3 regions of the Agrobacterium sp. K11 genome follow, and region 2 is predicted to be linked to each of the others. Evidence: predicted binding sites of a transcription regulator. Region 2 holds the regulator's gene; each other region holds the start of a gene.

Region 1 (7,915 bases), on a different contig from region 2:
ATCGGTCTGACGCGAAGCGTGAATGGCAACGGTTTTTACCTGCATGACGGGCGGGCGCGCAGCCTGACAGAAGCGATATTATGGCACGGCGGCGAAGCGCAAAAAGCGCGCGATGCCTTTGCCGCCTTGCAAAAATCCGACCGGCAGGCTTTGCTGGCTTTTCTGGAGTCCCTTTGATGAAAAATGCCATGCGAAAAATACCCGGTCTCATCTCCGTGCTGCTGCTTTTGGGCATGCGGCCCGCAATGGCGCAGGATGTGGAGCTGATGCCGCCGCCACCACTCGACCCCGTACAGGTGCGGGGCGTGATGGAAAAAGCGGTGAACGGTTTCATCCGTCCCGGCTATGACCACTTCCGGCAATCGGCAGAGAAGCTGGAAGGCAGCATGCAGGCTTTCTGCGCCGCCCCTTCCAAAACGACGGATGAGGCGGCCAAAGCGGCCTTTGCTGATACGGTCTCCAGCTGGTCAACCATCGAGATCGTTCGGGTCGGTCCGGTGATCGAGCACAACCGCTTCGAACGTGTGCTCTATTACCCAGACAAGAAGGGTCTTGGCCTGAAACAGGTACAGCGTTACCTTGCGGAAAAGGACGAAAGCGTCACCAGCGCCGAGAGCCTGAAGGGCAAGAGTGTCGCAGCGCAGGGCCTCGGCGCGCTGGAATTCGTGCTCTATGGCACCGATGCGGGTGACCTGTTCGACAAGAAGGGCGATTTCCGTTGCCGTTATGGCGCGGCGATTGCCGGCAACGTTGCCAATGTGGCGGTGGAGCTTTCCGACAGCTGGAACACACCTGACGGCGCGCAGAAAAACTGGACGCAGCCCGGCGCGGATAATCCCGTCTTTCGCGATGAGCGTGAGGCGCTGGTTGCGCTGCTTGGCATTCTCGTGCACGGCGCCGAAGCAATCCGCGACCAGCGCATAGAGACGTTCTACAAGGGGCCGGACAAGGCGAAGTTTCCCCGCACGGCGATCTACTGGCGGTCCGGCCTGACGTGGAAAAGCATTGCCGCAAACATCAAGGCCGTTCAAACCCTCCTGCACACGGCCGATATGGTCGAACTCGTGCCACCCGACCAGCGCTCCATCGTCAACTCCATCGATTTCATCGCCAAATCGATGATCCGCATTGCCGGAACGATTGATACCAACGTGGAAAAGGCCCTTGATGACGACCAGCAACGCGCCAAGGTGGATTACCTGCTGCTGAACGGCAAAGACCTGATCTACCGCCTCAACGACCAGTATGGCGGCGCAATCGGTCTCAGCTCCGGCTTTTCCTTCGCCGACGGAGACTGAGGCGGTGATATCAGGCAAAAAGCCGACGCTCATAGACCGGCGCAGCTTCATCAAGGCGGTGGGCATTCCGTTCCTTGCGACGCTCGCTCCCGGCTCGCTGCATGCGCTTGAACGCGCCGACGCTGTCTTCGCTTCCGCTTTTCGCGCCCATGACGGTTCCTACGGCATTGCGACTGTGAGCGAACGCGGCGAGATCATCGACCGTGTTGCGCTCCCAGCCCGCGCCCATGGAATGGCAACGAGCCATGCGACCGGCATGACAGTGGCCTTTGCGCGCCGGCCCGGCACCTTCTTCATGGCCTTTGACCCCGCGCGACGCCGCGAACCTGTCGTGATGCACACGCCGGAAAACCGCCACTTCTACGGCCACGGACAATTTTCTCCCGACGGTGCGATCCTCTACGCCAGTGAAAACGACTTCGATGGCAATCGCGGTGTTATCGGGCTTTACGATGCCCGCAACGGATTTGCCCGCATCGGTGAATACGACGCCCACGGCATTGGCACCCATGACATGACCGTGAGCGACGATGGCAGGCTGATCGTGATCGCCAATGGCGGCATCGAGACCCACCCGGATTTCGGCCGAACCAAACTCAATGTCGACAGCATGCAGCCGTCGCTCGTGCTTCTGGACGCCGCCAGCGGCCAGTTGATCCAGAAACATACGATGCCAGACCAGTTACGACAGCTTTCCACCCGCCATGTCGATCTCGGCGATGACGGGCGTGTCTGGTTCGCCTGCCAATATGAGGGACCGCGCAACGATCTTCCGCCGCTTGTTGGCCATTTCTCGAAGGGCGAGGACCTTGCCTTCGTCGATCTACCAGAGCAAACGACGGTGCGCCTTGCCAATTATGTCGGTGCCATCGCCGTCAACCGGCGCGATGGCCTGGTGGGCCTGACCTCACCCAATGGCAACGCGGCCGTGACGCTGGATGTGAAAACCGGGCGTGTTGTATCAGAGACGACCGTGCGGGAGGCTGCGGGCGTTGCCCCCGCCACAAAGGGCATTGCGGTTTCTTCCTATGAAGGATTTTTCGAGGCTATTCGCAGTGACGTGGCGTGGGACCAGCATATCGTGCGTATTTCAGGCTAAAATACTGAAAATGCACCGGAACAAAAAAGACCAAAAAGCATTTGAGGCGTCATGAAAAACCTGTCCGTGTATATCATTTTCGTGGTTGTGGTTGTTGCGCTGGGTGCGCTCATCGGCATCAACAACGTGCCGGGCGAATGGTACCAGTCGCTTCAGAAGCCGCCATTCAACCCGCCCAACTGGATATTCGGCCCCGTTTGGACAACGCTCTACGTGATGATCGGCATTGCAGGCGCGCGAACATGGATCGTGAGACCGGCGGGCACGCGCATGCGTCTCTGGTTCACGCAGCTGGTGCTGAATTTCCTGTGGTCGCCCATCTTTTTCGGCATGCAAAGCCCGACAGGTGCGCTCGTCATCATCGTGCCGATGCTGATCTGCATTCTGGCTTTCATTGCGCTCACCTATAGTCGCGACCGCATCTCCATGTGGCTTTTCGTGCCCTATGCCCTTTGGGTCGCCTTTGCCATGCTGCTGAATGCCAGCATCGCCGTGCTGAACTAATTGCTCCTGCGGCACTTGCCTTGCCCGCCGCCACACGCCATGTCAGTTTGCGGTGAGGACAAAAGCAGGCAGGTAAGCCAATGGAGATCACGGATCCCGGCGATTTTCGTCAGCGGATAGAAAGAAGCTTTGCGCGGCAGGGTGTGGTGCAGGCAATCGGTGCGCAGATAAGCCGCATCGAACACCGTCTGGTGGAAATCGAGCTGCCGTTTCATGAAAAGCTGACACAGCAGCACGGCATATTGCATGCCGGTGTCATTGCCGCCGGCCTGGATACCGCCTGCACCTATGCCGCCTATACGATCATAGAGCCGGAAGCCTCGCTGCTGACAATCGAGTTCAAGGTCAACCTCATGTCACCCGGGCGCGGCGAGCGGTTCCTGTTTCGTGGCGAAATCATCAAGCCGGGCAACAACCTGATCGTTGCCGATGGCCGCGCTTACGCCCTTTCCGACGGGCCGGCGAAGCTGATCGCCTCCATGACAGGCACGATGATGGTGGTGAAGGGCCGCGAGGATATTACCGGATGAGCTACCGGCTTTTGCATGTTGCAGACAAATCCATTCTTTTCGTCATGGCGGCTTCCGCCGAATACGGCCCCCACCTGCAGGCGCGCATCGCGCCCTTGATGACCGGCGTCGGCCCGGTCGAGGCAGCGATTTCGGTCACGGCAATTCTTGCTGGTCTCGATGCGGCGGGTCATCTGCCTGACCTTGTCGTTTCGCTCGGCTCCGCCGGCTCGCGGACGCTCGACCAGACTGGCATCTATCAGGCGATTTCTGTTGCCTATCGCGACATGGATGCCTCAGCCTTCGGTTTTGAAAAGGGTCGCACGCCGTTTCTCGATCTGCCGGCCGAGGTGGCCTTGCCCCTGCGCATACCCGATATTGCCGAGGCGCGGCTTTCCACGGGTGCTAACGTCGTCTCTGGTGCTGCCTATGGGTCGATCGATGCCGATATGGTGGAAATGGAAACCTATGCCGTGCTCCGGGCCTGCCAGCGCTTCGGCGTGCCGCTCATCGGCCTGCGCGGTATTTCCGATGGCAGGGAAGATGTGAACCATGTGGACGACTGGACGGAATACTTGCATATCATCGATGAAAAGCTCGCAGACGCCGTCGACAGGCTTTGCCGCGCCATCGAAGATGGTGCGATCACCCTTTGAACCTCGCGATTTTAGTAAATTTCCGCTTTTAGACGCCCGCTTCCGGGTTGCCTAAAGCCGCCATTTTCTTTAAAGGCTCGCCATGACCCAGATAGCCCATCCCGACAGCATTCTCATCATCGATTTCGGCAGCCAGGTGACGCAGCTGATTGCGCGCCGCATCCGCGAAGCCGGGGTCTATTGCGAAATCCACCCGTTTCAGAATGCCGCAGAGGCGTTTGAGAAGCTCCAGCCCAAGGGCGTGATCTTCTCCGGCGGCCCCGCATCTGTCACGGCGGAAGGCAGCCCGCGAGCGCCGCAGGCGGTGTTCGACAGCAAGGTTCCGATCCTCGGCATCTGCTACGGCCAGCAGACGCTCTGCACCCAGCTTGGCGGCGTTGTCGAGGGCGGTCACGCGGCGGAATTCGGGCGCGCCGATATCGACATCAAAAAGGCAAGCCCTCTGTTCGACGGTTTCTGGGAACAGGGCAAGAGCTATCCCGTCTGGATGAGCCACGGCGACCGCGTGACGAAACTGCCGGAAGGTTTCGAGGTTATCGCAACCTCCGAGAACGCACCCTTCGCCATAGCTGCCGACGAGACACGCCACTATTACACCACCATGTTCCACCCGGAAGTGGTGCATACGCCAGATGGCGGCAAGCTGCTCTCCAACTTCGTGCACAAGATCGTCGGTCTCAAATCCGATTGGACGATGGCAGCCTATCGCGCCGAGATGATCCGCAAGATCCGCGATCAGGTCGGCACCGGGCGCGTGCTCTGCGCACTCTCCGGCGGCGTCGATTCCTCGGTTGCGGCGATCCTCATCCATGAGGCGATCGGTGACCAGCTGACCTGCGTTTACGTCGACCACGGTCTGATGCGGCTTGGCGAAAGCGAGCAGGTCGTCGGCATGTTCCGCGACCATTACAATATTCCGCTGGTACATGTGGATGCCGCAGACATGTTCCTGGGCCAGCTTTCTGGCGTCTCCGACCCGGAAGTGAAGCGCAAGACTATCGGCCGTTTGTTCATCGAGGTCTTCGAGGCGGAAGCTGCCAAGATCGCAGCAGACGGCAAGGGTGCTCCGAATTTCCTCGCGCAGGGTACGCTTTACCCTGACGTCATCGAGAGCGTTTCCTTCTCTGGCGGTCCTTCCGTCACCATCAAGAGCCACCACAATGTCGGTGGCCTTCCCGAGCGCATGAACATGCAGCTGGTGGAGCCGCTGCGCGAGCTCTTCAAGGACGAGGTGCGTGCGCTTGGCCGTGAACTCGGCTTGCCGGAAAGCTTCATCGGGCGCCATCCCTTCCCCGGCCCGGGTCTGGCGATCCGTTGCCCCGGTGCGGTCACCCGCGAGAAGCTCGATATTCTGCGCAAGGCAGATGCGATCTATCTCGACGAAATCCGCAAGGCGGGTCTTTACGACACCATCTGGCAGGCCTTCGCAGTGCTCCTGCCGGTGCAGACCGTGGGCGTCATGGGTGACTACCGCACCTATGACTTCGTCTGTGCGCTCCGCGCCGTGACCTCCGTGGATGGCATGACGGCGGATTTCTACCCCTACGACATGAATTTCCTCGGCCGCGCCGCGACCCGCATCATCAACGAAGTCCGCGGCATCAACCGTGTCGTCTATGACGTGACGAGCAAGCCGCCCGGTACGATCGAGTGGGAGTAAAACGAAGGCGGAGCAATTCCGCCTTTTGTTCCTCTTTTGTTCTTTATTTTATCACCGCGCAATGATAGGTTTCCGGCCTTGGTATAAGGCTGTGGAGCATCGTCATGGAGTGCGAGTTGGCGGACGAAAGAGCCTTAAGGCAGCTTTGTTTTGATGGGCTGGAGCCGCAGAAAATACGGCGCATCAATCCGCGCTTTCGAAACAAGCTCCTGCTACTGCTGAAGCCACCACGGCAATTGGCGGAAAGAATTTTTGTTGATGCGTCGCATCATGCCATGGGTCGGACAACCCGCGAGGCATATCCCGCCGAGCTTCTGCACATAACCCTGCTGTGTTTGGGATGTTTCGAGACAATCCCTCACGGACTGACAAGCAGGCTGAAGGCAGCAATGGGTGCTGTAAACGCGCGGCCTGTTCCGGTCACCCTGGACGCAAGCGCGCTTTTCGGCAATCGCAATAGTCTGGTGCTGCGAAACGGTGGTGATCTGCCGGAGATCAACGCTCTGGTGAAGCTGCTGCAACGAGCGCTTCGACAGGCAAACCTTCCCTATATCGCGGCACCATCTTTCACGCCGCATATCACGATGATTTATGGCTGCGGGAAGATAGAGCCGATGCCGGCCGGAAAACCCTATAGCTGGCTTGCGGGTAATTTCGAGCTTGTTTTCAGCCATAATGGCGAAACGCGACATGAGTCCCTTGGACGCTTCGCACTCTCCGCAAAAGCAGATCGTTATGAGCCGCTCGAAAGCCAGCTGCATTTACCGGATAAACTGATCGGTCCGAGAAAACGGCCGAACCGAAAGCAGGCGGAACGCTAAGGCCCGCCAACATATACGCACGAGCGAGGCGATGTCGCCTCGCTGCAAACGATAATCAGCTTAGAGCTGAACCTTGTCGAAAGCCTTGCCGTCGATGCCAAGCGCTTCGAGGTCGGCGCGGGCCGGCTTGCGATGCGCGCGAACAGCGGCCGAAACCGAAAGTGCGGCACCGAGAACGGCGAAAGTTTCGCCAAAGAAGTTACGCGATGTCTTTGCAACCTGACGCATTTTTCTCTCCATCTTTGATGCCCAGATAATGGGCATTCTTGGCCTCTGCTACAACTCATGATGTAGCAGGGAAGCCATGCAGCTTTGCTCGCGCTCGTTTGGATGTCAGACACTGCATTTTTGCATGGCTAGAATTCCGTGCTTCAGGCTGCGGGTTGAATACGGCGCATTATTTGTTATGTCGGAAGTTCAAGACAAAGAGGCAGGCAACATGACGGTCACCATTTACGGCATCAAGAACTGCGACACGATGAAAAAGGCCAGAAGCTGGCTGGAGGCCAACGGTGTCGACTATTCTTTCCATGACTACAAGGCGGCCGGCATCGACCAGGCCCATCTCGAAACATGGTGCGATGCCGCGGGCTGGGAAACGGTTCTGAACCGGGCCGGCACCACCTTCAAAAAACTGGACGATAGCCAGAAAGCCGATCTTACCCGCGAAAAGGCCATTGGCCTGATGCTGGAGCAGCCCTCCATGATCAAGCGACCGGTGCTGGAGGCCAAGGAGGCGATAACCGTCGGTTTCAAGCCGGAAACCTATCAGTCCCTCTTTGCGTGAGCGCAGGCCACCATGTCCAAGACAACCCGCGCTACCCAGATGCTGACCAAGGCCGGTGTGAACTTCACCACAGTTACCTATGACTACGACCCGAATGCCGACCGGATCGGCCTGCAGGCGGCCGAAGCTATCGGCGAGCCGCCACATCTGGTTCTGAAAACACTGATGGCTGAACTGGATGGCAAGCCGGTCTGCGTCGTCGTCCCGTCCGACCGGGAAGTGAGTATGAAGAAGCTCGCCGCCGCCTTCGGGGGAAAATCTGCTAGTATGATGAAGCCCGCCGATGCGGAGCGGGCAACCGGTTATCATGTGGGCGGCATCAGCCCTTTTGGACAGAAAAAACAGGTTCCGACCGCCATAGAGGCTGGGGCCATGACCCATTCCTATGTCTACATGAATGGTGGCCAGCGCGGTTTGCAGGTAAGGCTTTCCCCCGGCGACGCGCAGGCGGCGCTGAAAGCCGTTGTCGCACCTTTGGTGGCCGATTGACGACTGGACACAGCTTTGAAAGCATTTGGCTTTCGAGGCGAATGGGCTATGGTCGGCGCCTCCGATTGAAATATACGAAGGCAGATCATGAC
Region 2 (7,915 bases):
CCTTGGGTAATCTTGTAGGCGCCCTGATATTCGGCGACTTCCTCACCCATGACGAAGACTTTTTCGTCCGCGCGCATTTCTTCGGCCATGGCGTCGCGCAGCGCTTCACGCACCGTCGTCATCACCATTTCGGTGCCTTCAGGAATATCCGGATCGGCAGCGACTTCGATCTTAGGTGCTGCCGGAACCTTTGCGGCTTCCTTGGCAGCGCTCGGCTCCTCGGATGCTTCGCGGGTCTTGCCGCCTGCGGCATCCGAATCGGAATTTGCAGCTTCAGCCTTCGGCTCTTCCTTCTTGGCGGAAGAAGAGATGTCGGCAGCGCTTTCGCCTTCCTGGATGAGAACGGCGATCGGCGTGTTGACCTTGACGCCTTCGGTGCCGGCGTCGATCAGCAGCTTGCCGATAACACCTTCATCCACAGCTTCCACTTCCATGGTTGCCTTGTCGGTCTCGATCTCGGCAATCACGTCGCCGGAAGTGACCTTGTCGCCTTCCTTTTTAAGCCATTTGGAAAGCGTGCCTTCCTCCATGGTCGGGGAAAGGGCGGGCATAAGAATTTCTACTGGCATGGGTTTCCCTTTCCCGATCAGAGCAGAATATCGGTGTAGAGCTCGGATACATCCGGCTCTGGGTCGTTCTGGGCGAAGTCTGCGCTATCGGCGACGATATCACGGACATCCTTGTCGATGGCCTTCAACTCGTCTTCGCTTGCCCAGCCCTGCTCCAGAAGCCGTGCCTTGACCTGCTCAATCGGGTCATGTTCGGAGCGCATCTTCTGCACTTCGTCTTTCGAACGGTATTTCGCCGGGTCGGACATGGAGTGACCACGGTAACGGTAGGTCAGCATTTCCAGAATGATCGGACCCTTGCCGGAGCGGCAATGTTCCAGCGCCTGATCGGCGGCGGCCTTTACGGCGCGCACATCCATGCCATCCACCTGGATGCCGGGAATGCCGAAGGACTGGCCGCGCAGCGAATAGTTCGACTGTGCGGTGGCGCGGGCGGTCGAGGTGCCCATGGCGTAACGGTTGTTTTCAACGATATAGATGATCGGCAGCTTCCAGAGAGCGGCCATATTGAAGCTCTCGTAGACCTGACCCTGGTTGGCGGCGCCGTCACCGAAATAGGTCACGGAGACATTGTCGTTGCCGCGATATTTATTGGCGAAGGCAAGACCGGTTCCGAGCGAAACCTGCGCACCGACGATGCCGTGGCCGCCGTAGAAATGTTTCTCCTTGGAGAACATGTGCATCGAGCCGCCCTTGCCTTTCGACAGGCCGCCCTTGCGACCGGTCAATTCGGCCATGACGCCACGCGCGCTCATGCCCAGAGCCAACATATGGCCGTGGTCACGGTAAGCGGTGATGACCTGATCGCCTTCCTTCTGAGACATCTGCATGCCGACAACAACGGCTTCCTGACCGATGTAGAGGTGACAGAAACCACCGATGAAGCCCATGCCGTAAAGCTGGCCGGCTTTTTCCTCGAAGCGACGGATGAGAAGCATCTCACGATAGGCGTGAAGCTCTTCTTCCTTCGAAAAGTCCGGGCTGTTCTTACCGGTGAATTCGCCTGCAGCCTTTGCCGTTGTCTTTCGGCCGGATACGGACGCGGTTTTTCGCGGCGCCATTCATCCCTCCCTGAGTTGCCGTTTGAATGGATAGATTGGCGCGTACCATATGCAAGAAAATGCCATGCAGCAATGCTTTAAACGCATGGCACATATTCACGCTAAAGTGCTGTGAATAAATCACAAATCATTAATTAACTTGATTTCGGTTAATTAGAAGTAGGTATTCATGATGACAATTTCGTCCGTACGGGACATATTCAACTGATAACGGGAAATCTCGTCAATCATGTCACGTTCGAGAGAACCGTCGCTCAACAATTCGACCTGCCGCTCCAGCGCAACGCGCGCCTGCGTCAGCTTGGCAAGCTCTGCCGTTCTGGCAATACGCTGTCGCTCCAGCCGCTCCGTCGCCTGAAGGCCGAAGTCGCCGTGGATGGAATGATACCCGAAATAGGAAAGAAAAGCGATCGTAATGGCCGGAACGATCAAACGGCCGAATCGTCTCTTTTTATGATGTCTGGTCCACATGCCGGAGAGAAGCCTTAAAACGCATAATGTGAGTCTCGAGACTAATGCGGATTGTTTAACTATCCGTTGACCTTAAATTCCGCGCGGCTGATAGACGCAAAAAAGCCCGCCAGAGGCGGGCTAATAATGACGAAGATATCAGAGAGAGTTCGTTATGCCGAGCGTGATCCGGCATCAAGCCACAGCGCGTCTTCGCCGTGAAAAGAGTCTTTTCAACCCAGGGACCTGGGCTGACTGAACCCCGGATCAACTCGGGAGTGAGCAGTGCGGATAAACCGCCCATCCCTGAGACTGGCCCGCCAGGCGGCGGGCCATATCGCGAAACCCGAACGCGGATTATCCGCGCAGGATCGAACGGCCGGCGTAAGCAGCCTGCGGGCCCAGCATTTCTTCAATGCGGATAAGCTGGTTGTACTTTGCGAGCCGGTCGGAACGGGCAAGCGAGCCGGTCTTGATCTGACCGCAGTTGGTTGCGACCGCGAGATCGGCGATGGTGGAATCTTCCGTTTCGCCCGAACGGTGCGACATGACGGCGGTATAACCTGCCTTGTGCGCGGTTTCGACTGCGTCCAGCGTCTCGGAAAGCGAACCGATCTGGTTGACCTTGACGAGGATGGAGTTGGCGACACCCATCTTGATACCGTCGCGAAGGCGGGCGGAGTTGGTGACGAAAAGATCGTCGCCCACCAGCTGGCACTTGTTGCCAATGAGATCGGTCAGCGCCTTCCAGCCATCCCAGTCGTCTTCAGCCATGCCGTCTTCGACGGAGATGATCGGATATTTCGCCACGAGCTCGGCCAGGTATTCGGCCTGCTCGATCGGCGAACGGGTCTTGCCTTCGCCTTCATAAACGTAATTGCCGTTCTTGAAGAATTCGGTCGCCGCACAGTCGAGACCGATGAACATGTCGTCGCCCGGACGGTAGCCAGCCTTTTCGATCGACTTCATGATGAAATCGAGTGCTGCCGGCGCGCTTTCGAGACCCGGTGCAAAACCGCCCTCATCGCCGACATTGGTGTTGTGGCCCTGTGCGGACAGTTCTTTTTTCAGCGTATGGAAGACTTCGGAGCCCATGCGCACGGCTTCGCGAATATTTTCTGCGCCGACCGGCAGGATCATGAATTCCTGGAAGTCGATGGGGTTATCGGCATGCGCGCCGCCGTTGATGATGTTCATCATCGGAACCGGCAGCAGATGCGCGTTCGGGCCGCCGACATAACGGTAAAGCGGCAGGCCGGAGGCTTCAGCGGCAGCCTTCGCAACGGCGAGCGACACGCCGAGGATGGCGTTGGCGCCGATGCGCGACTTGTTCGGCGTGCCGTCGAGCGCGATCATCATCTGGTCGATCTGGATCTGGTTTTCAGCGTCGAAACCGCCAATCGCGTCGAAGATTTCCGTATTGACGGCTTCGACCGCCTTTTCCACGCCCTTGCCGAGATAACGCTTGCCGCCATCGCGCAGCTCAACCGCCTCATGCGCGCCGGTGGAGGCGCCGGAGGGAACGGCGGCACGGCCCATGGAGCCGTCTTCGAGATAAACGTCGACTTCAACGGTCGGATTGCCGCGGCTGTCGAGAATTTCGCGCGCGATGATATCGGTAATGGCAGTCATGGTCTCTCCCTTGGGAATGGAACAGATATTTTCCGTCGCCTGTCTTAGACGATGGCGAAGAAATTACAATGACGGCGGACGGCGGAAACAGCCCGCCCGCCATTAAAATCGATTGGCACAAAAGTGCCCGCTGTAACGGTCAGCCGATCAGGCTTTCGTAATCGCGTCGAAAGCCAGAAGCTTTTCGAGCAGTTTCGGCATGTCCTTCAGGTGGACCATGTTAGGGCCGTCTGACGGCGCATTGTCCGGATCCTCATGGGTCTCGATGAAGAGACCAGCCACGCCAACCGCAACGGCCGCACGCGCCAAAGTCTCGACGAATTCGCGCTGTCCGCCGGTGGAACCGCCCTGCCCGCCCGGCTGCTGCACCGAATGGGTGGCGTCAAACACGACCGGAGCGCCGAGCGAAGCCATGATCGGCAACGAGCGCATGTCGGAAACCAGCGTGTTGTAACCGAAGGACGCGCCGCGCTCGCACAACATCACATTCGGATTGCCGCTCTCATTGAGCTTGGCAAGCACGTTCTTCATGTCCCAGGGCGCCAGAAACTGGCCCTTCTTGACGTTGATGACGCGGCCGGTTTTGGCGGCAGCGACGAGAAGATCGGTCTGGCGGCTAAGGAACGCCGGGATTTGCAGCACATCCACCACCTCGGAAACGATGGCGCATTGATCTTCCGTGTGGATGTCGGTCAGAACAGGAAAACCGAATTCCTTCTTGAGATCGGCAAAAACCTGCATCGCGTTATCCAGGCCGATGCCGCGTTTTCCGGAAAGCGAAGTGCGGTTCGCCTTGTCGAAAGAGGACTTGTAGACAAGCCCTATTCCCAGCTTGTCGCAAAGCTCCTTCAGGACGCCAGCGATCATGAAGGCATGTTCGCGGCTTTCCATCTGGCAGGGGCCGGCAATCAGCGAAAACCGCTCGGTATTCGAGAAGGAAACCTTGCTGGCGCCGTCGCCGGCGGTGACTTTAAGATTGTTCGTAACGCTCATCATTTTTCCTCGAAGGCGAAGGCAACACCCTGACCGGGTGCTGCGGGCACCACCAGACGGCCGTCCGCTTTTGCGCAGGACACGCCATTAGCAGCAAGCACCGCCTCTGTCACGGCAAGATCGTGTGACGAAAAGACGATGCCCGCGCCGCGCAATCCGCCTTCGTTGCCATCCTGAGCATTCAGGGCCTGCCCGCTGAAAGCCGGTTTTCCGGTCAATCTGATGCTGGCATTGCCGGTCGCGAAAACCATATCACCGCCCGGAGACCATTTGCCTTCACAGCCAAACACCGTCTCGATCAGGCCCGCCACCTTCATATCGCCGCCGGTAAACAGGACGATTTCACTGAGGCCGGTGACACCATTGGCGTGGCGCTCCAGCATGGTGCGATCGCCCGGAAGGGCTTGAACCCGTTGACAACTGAACAAAAAGAAATCCGCGGCCGCCCCGCTTGCAGCAAAAGCAAGCCGGAACGCCGCCTCGCCTTGCGAGCCATCCGGCATCCGAACAGGCCGCGAAAACTCGAAAACATCGCCCGCCGAAAGGCCGGCTGCCCGAAACCGCTCATGGTCAACCAAGGCGTCTTCAGTCCTGGCGACAAGAGCCGAAAAACCCTCCTGCCCGTCCCGTTGCCGGAAGGCCACATCCCTGCCAGTGAAAACATCACCCCTCTCTATTGACGCATTATATTTAGCCGGATCAGTAATTGCGAGCGGCTCCAGATAGGTGCCATCGGCGAAAAATACGCAGGCATTTTGGGTGCCGAAAGGATGCAGAGCCTCCGGCGCAACCGTAAAGCCAAGACTGACGAGGCGCTTCACGGCGACGCCTATGACTTCCACGGGCAAAACGAGATGGTCAACGCTATAGGGTTTCGTCATGAAAATGTATCCTGCTGGCCTTCCGCCCGGAGCATGCCGGGACGGTTTCGACCGCACAAAAGCACAATTGCGTGCTATGAGGCAAATCATCACAGCAACAGATGGCACCTTCACGAAATTTTAGGGGATTGCAGAACACATATGGAACATATAGTGTTCGTTCTGTATTTGTTTCGCGACTTCCACTACGATTCTAAAGGGTGTTTTCCTCATGCTCACGCGCAAACAGCAGGAATTGCTTCTCTTCATTCATGAACGAATGAAAGAGTCCGGCGTGCCGCCCTCCTTCGATGAAATGAAGGACGCACTCGATCTTGCTTCGAAATCCGGCATCCACCGCCTGATAACCGCTCTCGAAGAGCGAGGATTCATTCGTCGGCTACCGAATAGAGCTCGGGCGCTGGAAGTCATCAAGCTGCCCGAGGCTTATACGCCGGGTGCAAGGCCGCAGCGCGGCTTTTCGCCGAGCGTTATCGAAGGCAGCCTTGGCAAGCCCAAGACGCCGGAACCGGCCCCTGCCCCCAAGACGCCGGCCAATGATCTGGGCGGGGCTGTCACCGTGCCGGTCATGGGCCGCATCGCTGCGGGCGTGCCGATTTCCGCCATCCAGAACAACACCCATGATGTGGCCGTGCCAGTAGACATGCTTGGCACGGGCGAACATTACGCTCTTGAGGTCAAGGGTGATTCGATGATCGAGGCCGGCATTTTCGACGGCGACACAGTCATCATCCGCAACGGCAACACCGCCAATCCCGGGGACATCGTTGTGGCTCTGGTGGATGACGAGGAAGCCACGCTGAAGCGCTTCCGCCGCAAGGGAGCCTCCATTGCGCTCGAGGCGGCAAACCCAGCCTATGAGACCCGTATCTTCGGGCCCGACCGGGTGAAAATTCAGGGCAAGCTGGTGGGGCTGATCCGCCGCTACCATTGATCTTATCGAACCGAACGTATTCACTTTACAATAGGCGTCATCGTGAAGATGGCGCCTATATTGGGTTTGGCTGTTTCCAAACGTGGCGTGCTTTTGCGGGTGCACGAGGATATGCGCCATTCAGCCTATGCGCGTTGCCCTTTCTAAACTGAGTTCCTACTCCATAAAGATGCTTCGGTTTCGCTACAGGCGTGGTGGCGAATGGGCTGTTCGCTATAATTGTCGAAGCGATCCCATCCGCTGTTTTTTAGCGACGTTGTTCTGTCGTGTTGCGCAGTCAGTTTTAGTGGTCACCAAAGGGTGACTTATCGCAAGTCGCGCTCTCAGCGACCCCACATCACCATTCATCAACGGCGTTTATGGGAGCCATGGATAATTTTCGATATTCCGTGAACGCTTGGCAGGTGTAGAAATACGCGTCATATCCGGGAGATACGCCATGTACGATCTTTATATAGCCAACAAGAACTATTCTTCATGGTCGCTGCGGCCGTGGGTATTGATGCGCACGCTCGGTATCGCCTTTGATGAAAAGCTCATTCCGTTCGGCGAAGGCGTCTCCTTCTCCTCCTTTTCGCCGACGGGCAAGGTGCCCTGCCTGGTCGACGAGGGTATGACGGTTTGGGAAACGCTTTCGATCGTCGAATATCTTGCCGAAAGACACCAGGGTGTCTGGGCAAGCGACAAGCATGCGAGGGCCTGGTCGCGTTCGGCCGCAAGTGAGATGCATGCCGGCTTTTCCTCGCTGCGCAATCTCTATCCCATGTCGGTGGGCATTCGGGTCAAACCCAGGGGCGGCGATGCCGGGCTTAAAGCCGATATAAAGCGGATCGATGCGTTGTGGAGCGAGGGTCTCACAAAATTCGGCGGGCCATATCTCGCCGGTCAAAAGTTCACGGCGGTCGATGCTTTCTTCTGCCCGGTTGCATTCCGTTTCCAGACCTATGGCAGCGCGGATCTTTCGCCAGCAGCGAAAGCCTATTGCGACCGGCTGCTCGCCCTGCCTGCCATGCAAGAATGGTACGAGGCCGGTTTGAAGGAGAGCTGGCGCGACGCTGGTCATGAAGAGGAAGTTGGCGAGATCGGCGAATTGACTGAAGATTTGCGCGCCAAGGCCCGATGATCCATGCTGGCGGCTGTCATTGCGACGCCGCCAGCAGCCGGATGATGGGCTGCGGCAGATCACGGTCGAAACGTCCGCTTTTCCAGTCGTAATAACGGTGCTGGCTCCAGGGCCTGTCCGTTCCGGCGATTGCGGCGCGCAGCCCGCTCGCCACACCCTCCTCCCTCTTGTTAGCAAAATCTATTTCCACAGAACCGAGACGCCGCAAGATGTCACGGCTGAGCAGGAGTGCACCCGAGCGGCACTGCGAAAAAGAGGTTCTGCGGGAAACA
Region 3 (7,915 bases), on a different contig from region 2:
GCCTGCGCGCCGGTAATGACATCGAACTTGTTGACGCCGTGATATTTGTCCGCTGCCGCTTCCGCCGGCGCATAACCCTTGCCCTTCTGCGTCACCACATGGATGAGAACAGGGCCTTTCTGGTTGTCGCGCACATTGCGCAGCACAGGCAGCAGGTGATCGAAGGAATGACCGTCGATCGGGCCAATGTGATAGAAGCCAAGCTCCTCGAACAGCGTGCCGCCGGTCACGTAACCGCGCGCATGGGTCACGGCGCGGGTAATGGCGCGATCGATGGTCTTGCCGAGATAGGCGGTGAGTTTCTTGCCGAAATCGCGAAAGCCCATATAGGTGCGGCCGGAGGCCAGCCGCGCGAGATAAGCGCTCATCGCGCCCGTCGGCGGCGCAATCGACATGTCGTTGTCGTTGAGGATGACGATCAGCCGCGCGTCGAGCGCACCGGCATTGTTGAGCGCCTCAAACGCCATGCCCGCAGACATGGAGCCATCACCGATAACGGCGATAACCTTGCGGTCGCTCTGATCCAGTCCCGCAGCCACCGCCATGCCGAGACCGGCGGAAATGGAGGTGGAGGAATGGCCGGCGCCGAAATCGTCATATTCGCTCTCGGCCCGACGCGTGAAACCGGAAAGCCCGCCTTCCTGGCGCAGCGTGCGGATGCGCTCGCGACGGCCGGTCAGGATCTTGTGCGGATAACATTGGTGGCCGACATCGAAGATCAACCGGTCTTCAGGCGTGTTGAACACCTTGTGGATGGCAATTGTCAGCTCCACCACGCCCAGACCGGCACCCAGATGCCCGCCGGTGCTCGACACCGCGTCGATCATCTCGTCGCGCAACTCCCTTGCCAGTTCCGGCAGGTCGCGATCGTCGATCTCCTTGAGATCGGATGGAAAATTCACCCGGTCAAGCAATGGGGTCTGTGGCATTCCGGTCAATCGTTCGGCCTTTTCTCGTGTCAGCGGTGGGCACCAGTGCGTCTTTCATATGGAAAGCCGGCAGTTGAGCCCTGCATGTCGTTCACTTCTATAGAATTTCAACCCTCCGGCAAAGGGACAAACTCTTCTTCGTCGCCGGGAACGATATCGAAGCGTCCGGTTCTCCACTCCTGTTTGGCCTGCTCTATGCGTTCTTTTGATGACGAAACGAAGTTCCACCAGATGTAACGGCGCTGGTTGAGTGCCGCACCGCCGAAGATCATGATGTGACAGCCGCCGCTGCCGCTCTGCAATGTGATGTCGTCGCCGGGCCGGAAGACGAGCAACTGGTCGGCGGCAAAAACGTCACCCGCGACATCCAGAGAGCCGGAAAGAATGTAGATCGCCCGTTCCTCATGGTCGGCGGAGAACGGGAATTTCACACCCGGTTCCAGCGTCAGGTCAACGTAAAGCGTGTCAGTAAAAGCCGAAACGGGGGAAGTGAGGCCTTCGAAATCACCGATGACGACCCGACCGGATGCGCCCTTGATATCGATCAGAGGCATGTCTTCCCGGGCGGTATGGGAAAAGGCCGGAGCGATTTCCTCCATATGATCAGGGAGGGCAAGCCAGGTCTGCAGGCCGGACATGGAAAGCGGATGGCCGCGCAGGTTTTCCGGCGTGCGCTCCGAATGCACGATTCCGCGCCCCGCCGTCATCAGGTTGATGTCGCCGGGCCGGATGACCAGTTCGGTGCCGAGGCTGTCGCGATGCTTGATTTCGCCGTCAAACAGATAGGTAACGGTGGAAAGCCCGATATGCGGATGCGGCTTGACATCCAGCGCCTCGCCCGCCTTCAGGATGGCCGGACCCATGCGGTCGAAAAAGATGAACGGGCCGACCAGCCGCAGCTGCCGCGTCGGCAGCGCCCGCCGCACGGCGAAGCCGCCAATATCGCTGGTGCGCGGAATGATGAGGTTTTCGATGGCGTCGCAGGCGAAAGCATCACCCGCGACAGGATCGTTGCCGGGAAAGAAGGACATCCGAAGCTCCTCGTATCGTTACACGCAAGCTTACCACGAACGATACGACGTGGGAGCGCCGTAATGTTGAACGCTGTGTCGCCCCCGTTCAACAGGACGTGTTTATTCCCCGTCCAGCGGCTCCACGCCCTGTGGTTTTCCGGCGCGGTCGAGACGGATTTTCTCGATACGCTTTTCGGCGGCGTTCAACAGCGTCTCGCAATGTTTTTTCAGGGCTTCGCCGCGCTCGTAGATGGCGATCGACTCGTCCAGCGCCACGTCTCCGCGCTCCAGGCGTGCAACAATGCTTTCCAGCTCGGCGACGGCCTTTTCGAAGGAATAACCGCTGACATCGGCTGTGTTGGCATTTTCCGTCATTTTCAACCCTTCATCATTCTCAAAATATGCATGGCCGCCGATTCCGCCAGCCCTTCCAGATCATAACCGCCTTCAAGCAGGCTGACGACCCGGTTCGAGGCGTATTTGTCCGCCATTTCCAGCAACCGCCCTGTCGCCCAGTCGAAATCCTCGCCCACCAGATTGATCTGCGCAAGCGGATCGCGATGATGCGCGTCGAAACCGGCGGAGATGATGATGAGATCGGGCGAAAAATCGGCAATCGCTGGCAGGACGCGGGATTTGAACGCCTCGCGAAAATACTCGCTGCCGGTATTGGGGGAAAGTGGCGCGTTGACGACATTGTTCTTCACGCCGGTTTCGTTTTTATCGCCGCTCCACGGGTAAAGCGGCATCTGGTGGGTGGAACAGAACAGCACTGACGTGTCGTTCCAGAAGATATCCTGCGTACCGTTGCCGTGATGCACGTCCCAGTCGATGATGGCGACGCGCTCTGCGCCGTGCACCTTCTGGGCGTGACGGGCGGCGATTGCTGCATTGTTGAAGAGACAGAACCCCATGGCCTTTGCGGTTTCCGCATGGTGGCCGGGCGGGCGGGACGCAACGAAGACGTTGTCGGCGGCACCCGTAAACACGTCATCTACCGCCACCATCGCAGCGCCTATGCCGGTCAGCGCCGCCTGCAGGCTTTTCGGCGAGACATAGGTGTCGGCCTCTACGCGGTTGATCTCGCCATCTTCCTCGGGAATCTGGCGCATGACGGACAGCAGATGCTCCTCCGGATGCGCCAGAAGCACGGCATCCTCGTTGGCCTGCGGTGCTTGCTTGCGGACCAGTCGCTCGAAATTCGGATGTTCGAGCGCAATGTTCAGAGATCGCAGCCGATCCGGCCGCTCGGGATGGCCTTCCGGCGTGATGTGTTCAAGGAAGATCGGATGTTCGTAAAGACGGGTCGCCATTCTCTAATCCTCCCGAAATAAGCTGATCAAGCGCGCTGCGGCAAAAGCGGATAGCCGACCATCACGGCGCGGCCGGCAAGGGCGGCAAGCACGGCCTTCAACGCATCACCGGGAATGAAGGCGAGCGAACCCATGAACGCCTTTTCAAACCCGAGCCCGACCACCAGCGCCAGATAGGAGATGCCGAAGGCATAAAGCACGACCACGCCGCCGGCGAGGCTTGCGATGAAGAAACCGATACCCTGCGTCAGAGCCGACTGGCCGCGATTGACGAGTTTTTCCGAGAGCGTGCCGGTGACGAAAGCGGCAGCAATCCAGCCGATCAGGAAGCCCGTGGTCGGCGTGGTGAAGATGGAAAGGCCGCCGCGTCCGCCTGAGAGGACTGGCAGGCCGATGGCGGCGATGAGGATGGTCAGAAGAACCGCGAGCGTGCCGCGTTTCGCCCCCAGCACGACACCGGCCAGCATGACGCCAAGTGACTGCGCGGTGATGGGCACCGGAATGAAACCAAGCGTGATCGGCGGCAAAAGTCCGAGTGCGATGATGATGGCGGAAAACAGCGAGATCAGCACAAGGTCGCGGGTCGTCATGGCTCGGGAACTCCGGATGGTTGTTTTGCCGTCAGCTTTGGCCTCTGAAACCGCGCGCGTCAATGGCGTCGGCAATGGCATCCGCATCCTTCAACGTCATAATGACGAGCGGCACGATGATCGTGGCCAGCCGAACGGGGAGGCCGCGCGCGCGGTGCGCATCGCGCACGGCATGGTAACGGTTGACGATCTCCGGCACGAACCGCACGACGAGCCCGACCGCGAGCCCGATATCGGCCGCCTTGACCAGCCCCAGCCTTTCCAGCGGGGCGGCGGCAAGCGCGATTTCGTCCATGAATTGCGAAATGCTGACGGTGATGGTGACGGCGGTGGCGAGAAGCGCCAGTGCAGTCAGCCGCAAAAGATTGACACTCGCATCGTGTACCGGAAGCAGCAGATGGCTGAAGGCGGCAACGAGGAGAATGGTCAGCATCACCGGGCGTAGCCGCAGGCCGATCTCGCGGAATTGCAGCCGCGTCTCGCGCAGAATGGCGGCGGCGACAACGACGGCGCATCCCAGCAAAAGCAGATCGCGGGTGAGAAACAGCGCAATGCTGAAAACCATCAGCGTCACGAGCTTGAGGCGTGGAGAGACGCGGTAGAGCCAGCCCGTGCCTTCGACATGAAGCGACTTCATCGCGACGCAACCTCCAGATAACGTGCCACCGCCTCTTCGGGGTTGGCGTCTGCAACCAGCTCGCCTTCGTGAAAAACCAGTACGCGATCGAAGCCGGAAAGCAGCGGCAGATCATGGGTGATGACGACAAGCGCCTGCGACAGCGCAGCCATTGTCTTTTCAACGGTCGCGCGGTTTTTGAGGTCGAGCTGATTGGTCGGTTCATCGAGAATGAGGATTTGCGGTTCAGTGACGAGCAGGGCGGCCAGTGCCGCCAGCTGCAATTCGCCGCCGGAAAGCTCGTGCGCGCGCCGTTCTTCCAGATGAGCGATACCGAGCCGGGCAAGCACGGCCTTGACCCGCGTTTCTGTCTCCAACTTGCCGATACCGAGTCGCTTGAGGCCGAAGGCGACATCGTCGCGTATGATCGGCAGGATGATCTGGTTCTGCGGATTCTGGAAGATGAAACCGACTGCCTGCAATACCGCTCTCGCATCTTTGACGGTGTCGAGACCGTTCACCGACACCTTGCCGTGCGTCGGCTTTGTCAGACCATTGATCAGCCGCGCAAAGGTGGTCTTGCCCGAGCCGTTGAGGCCGATGACGCCGATACGCCGTTCAGTCAATGTCAGGGACACGGGCTGTAAAGCCTGCCTGCCCTCGAAGGCGACGCCTGCGGTGTCGAAACGGATTTCCAAGATTGATGCATCCCTCTATCGCTTTCCGGTTCTATATCGTGTCATCAACAGAAGTGAAACAAAGAACAAAAAAAGAACATTGCAATCCTGAAAAAGCCGTCATACCTTCTGCTTTATGACGATCAAGGTTTCAAACGAAGCGGCAAGGCGGATTTTTCTGGCGCGGCAGGGGCTTTGCTCTCCGCCCGGAAAGGCGCTTTCCAAGGATGGCCTGCTGCGGCTCATTACCGATATCGGTTTCGTGCAGGTGGACAGTATCGGCACGGTGGAGCGCGCCCATCACCAGATAATATTCTCCCGAAACCAGACCTACAGGCGCGAACATCTGACAGCACTGCTGGAAAAGGACCGCGCGCTGTTCGAGCACTGGACGCATGATGCCTCCATCGTGCCGACCGAATTTTACCCCTATTGGAAGCACCGCTTCCGCCGCCGCGAGCCGATCATTCAGGAGCGCTGGCGCAAATGGCATGGTGACGGGTTCGATGCGGCTTTCGCCGAGACGCTGGAGCGCATCGCCGCCACGGGTCCTGTTCTGGCGCGTGAGTTGAAGGAGGAGGGGCATCAGTCCGGCGGCTGGTGGAACTGGCATCCTTCCAAGACCGCACTCGAATATCTGTGGCACACCGGCAAGCTTGCCATATCCGGCCGCGTGAATTTCCAGAAGGTCTATGATCTGGCGGAGCGGGTCATTCCCGGCGAGCACCACGAAAGCGAAGTGGAGCATACGCAATTCGTCGACTGGGCCTGCCGGCAGGCGCTCACCCGGCTGGGTTTTGCCACCCATGGCGAAATCGCCGCCTTTTTTGATCTCGTTACCCCGCAGGAGGCGAGGGATTGGGTCAAGAGCCACCGTGACGAACTGTGCGAGGTCTCGCTTCTCGCAAGCGATGGCGGTGCTGCCCGCCCGTCCTATGCATTTGCCGATTTCAGCGCCGATGTCGCCAACCTGCCGGAACCGTCGTCCCGCGTCCGTGTGCTGAGCCCCTTCGATCCGCTGTTGCGCGACCGCAACCGCACGGAGCGGCTGTTTGGCTTCTATTACCGTATCGAGGTCTTCGTACCCGAGCCGAAACGGCAATATGGCTATTACGTCTTCCCGCTTCTGGAAGGCGACCGGCTGATCGGCCGTATCGACATGAAGGCAGACCGCAAGCGCGGCACGCTGGATGTGCGCCGCCTGTGGCTGGAACCGGGCGTGCGCGCTTCAGCGGGAAGGCTCGAGAAACTAGACGCGGAATTGTCGCGGCTTGCGAAGTTTACGGGAGTGGAGAGTGTAAATTATCTGGAGGGGTGGCGGGAAGTGTAATTGCGCCTTGAGCCGGCGACTGTTTCTTCCTTCATGCTCGGGCCCATCCCGAGCATCTGCAACGGAAAATGTATAGGATGCGTCTGCAGATCCTCGGCACAAGACAGAGGATGACGCCGGACGGGAGGAGAGGACGCCAAATCGAAGCGCCCTCGCGACGTCCCTAAATCACCCGATATCCGTTGCCGAAATCTTGATCCCGAAGCCTTCCAGCCCGACATAGTGGCGCTCGCGGGTCGTCATCAGCTTGATCGAGCTGATGCCGAGGTCTTTGAGAATCTGCGCGCCGAGGCCGATTTCCAGCCACTCATTTTCGCGGGAGCGGGCCTGTGCGTGCGCTTCGTCGGGATCACGCGCCTTGCGCCGTCCGTCCACCTGGCCGACGCCGACAGAACCTTCGCGTAGATAGACGATGACGCCGCGGCCTTCTTCGGCGATCTTCTGCATATAGTGCTGCACCGGCTGGCGGTCGCCGAACACGTCGTCAGCAACGTTTTCAGGGTGCAGGCGGACGGGAATATCGACGCCATCGCGGATATCGCCGAAAATCACCGCCATATGCTGCATCCGGTCCCATGGCAGGGAATAGGTATGCGCCTTGGCCGGTCCGAAAGGGGTTTGGATGGTGAAGGAGGATTCCATCTCCACCAGCGTTTCCTTGCGCTGGCGATAGGCGATCAGATCGGCGACCGAAACATGCTTCATGCCGTGTTTTTCGGCGAAATCCAGGACCTGCGGCCCGCGCATCACGGTGCCATCGTCATTGACCAGCTCGCTGATGACGCCGATGGGCGGCAGGCCGGCGAGCCGGCAGAGATCGACGGCCGCTTCGGTATGGCCGGAACGCATCAGCACGCCGCCTTCGCGGGAAATCAGCGGGAAAATGTGGCCTGGCCGGGTGAAATCCGACGCGCCGACATTCGGGTTGGCGAGGTTGCGCACCGTCAAGGTGCGGTCATCCGCGGAAATACCGGTCGTCGTGCCATGCTTGAAATCGACGCTGACGGTGAAGGCGGTCGTGTGGGCGCTGTCGTTTTCCGCCACCATGGCGTTGAGGTTCAGCCTCTTTGCCTCATCACGCGGCATGGGCGCGCAAACGATGCCGGATGTGTGGCGCACGATCAGCGCCATTTTTTCCGGCGTGCAATGAACCGCCGAAATAATCAGATCGCCTTCGTTTTCACGGTCGTCGTCGTCGGTCACGACAACGATCTCGCCTGCTTCGAAAGCGCGGATAGCGTCGACGACACGTTTCTGATCATAGGCCATTTCGGATTTACCTCACTTCAACCGGCCGGTCTGGCCACGATCTCTCAAATAATGGTCGGCAACGGTGCAGGCCACCATCGCCTCGCCGATCGGCACGGCGCGGATGCCGACGCAGGGGTCGTGGCGGCCCTTGGTGCGCACATCCACATTGCGGCCGTCGGTGTCGATGGACTGGCGC

The links. Region 2 encodes LexA, which represses DNA repair genes until DNA is damaged. Its sites were predicted from a motif close to TGTTCNNNNTGTGTTCNG; they were not measured.
Positions count from the first base shown of each region.
Region 1: the regulator LexA is predicted to act here: its motif matches at 5,753-5,770, upstream of AC5SEO_RS08595 (2'-5' RNA ligase family protein).
Region 3: the regulator LexA is predicted to act here: its motif matches at 5,221-5,238, upstream of AC5SEO_RS06515 (energy-coupling factor ABC transporter ATP-binding protein).

Region 1 is NZ_JCAHRB010000003.1:696,781-704,695, forward strand. Features, by position in the region: gene AC5SEO_RS08560 (di-heme oxidoreductase family protein) at 1-177, shown strand, start outside; gene AC5SEO_RS08565 (imelysin family protein) at 177-1,298, shown strand; gene AC5SEO_RS08570 (DUF1513 domain-containing protein) at 1,303-2,397, shown strand; gene AC5SEO_RS08575 (TspO/MBR family protein) at 2,449-2,901, shown strand; gene AC5SEO_RS08580 (PaaI family thioesterase) at 2,982-3,431, shown strand; gene AC5SEO_RS08585 (5'-methylthioadenosine/S-adenosylhomocysteine nucleosidase) at 3,428-4,066, shown strand; gene guaA (glutamine-hydrolyzing GMP synthase) at 4,149-5,726, shown strand; gene AC5SEO_RS08595 (2'-5' RNA ligase family protein) at 5,831-6,547, shown strand; gene AC5SEO_RS08600 (hypothetical protein) at 6,608-6,775, opposite strand; gene AC5SEO_RS08605 (ArsC family reductase) at 6,987-7,334, shown strand; gene ybaK (Cys-tRNA(Pro) deacylase) at 7,347-7,823, shown strand; gene AC5SEO_RS08615 (aminopeptidase) at 7,911-7,915, shown strand, end outside.
Region 2 is NZ_JCAHRB010000005.1:53,785-61,699, forward strand. Features, by position in the region: gene AC5SEO_RS13125 (pyruvate dehydrogenase complex E1 component subunit beta) at 1-569, opposite strand, end outside; gene pdhA (pyruvate dehydrogenase (acetyl-transferring) E1 component subunit alpha) at 587-1,630, opposite strand; gene AC5SEO_RS13135 (FtsB family cell division protein) at 1,784-2,101, opposite strand; gene eno (phosphopyruvate hydratase) at 2,438-3,712, opposite strand; gene kdsA (3-deoxy-8-phosphooctulonate synthase) at 3,860-4,705, opposite strand; gene AC5SEO_RS13150 (VOC family protein) at 4,705-5,586, opposite strand; gene lexA (transcriptional repressor LexA) at 5,798-6,520, shown strand; gene AC5SEO_RS13160 (glutathione S-transferase family protein) at 6,960-7,643, shown strand; gene AC5SEO_RS13165 (ComEC/Rec2 family competence protein) at 7,660-7,915, opposite strand, start outside.
Region 3 is NZ_JCAHRB010000003.1:261,956-269,870, reverse strand. Features, by position in the region: gene dxs (1-deoxy-D-xylulose-5-phosphate synthase) at 1-938, opposite strand, end outside; gene AC5SEO_RS06540 (pirin family protein) at 1,037-1,960, opposite strand; gene AC5SEO_RS06535 (exodeoxyribonuclease VII small subunit) at 2,063-2,317, opposite strand; gene AC5SEO_RS06530 (histone deacetylase family protein) at 2,320-3,255, opposite strand; gene AC5SEO_RS06525 (biotin transporter BioY) at 3,282-3,845, opposite strand; gene AC5SEO_RS06520 (CbiQ family ECF transporter T component) at 3,877-4,482, opposite strand; gene AC5SEO_RS06515 (energy-coupling factor ABC transporter ATP-binding protein) at 4,479-5,159, opposite strand; gene AC5SEO_RS06510 (winged helix-turn-helix domain-containing protein) at 5,275-6,468, shown strand; gene ribB (3,4-dihydroxy-2-butanone-4-phosphate synthase) at 6,637-7,737, opposite strand; gene aroC (chorismate synthase) at 7,750-7,915, opposite strand, start outside.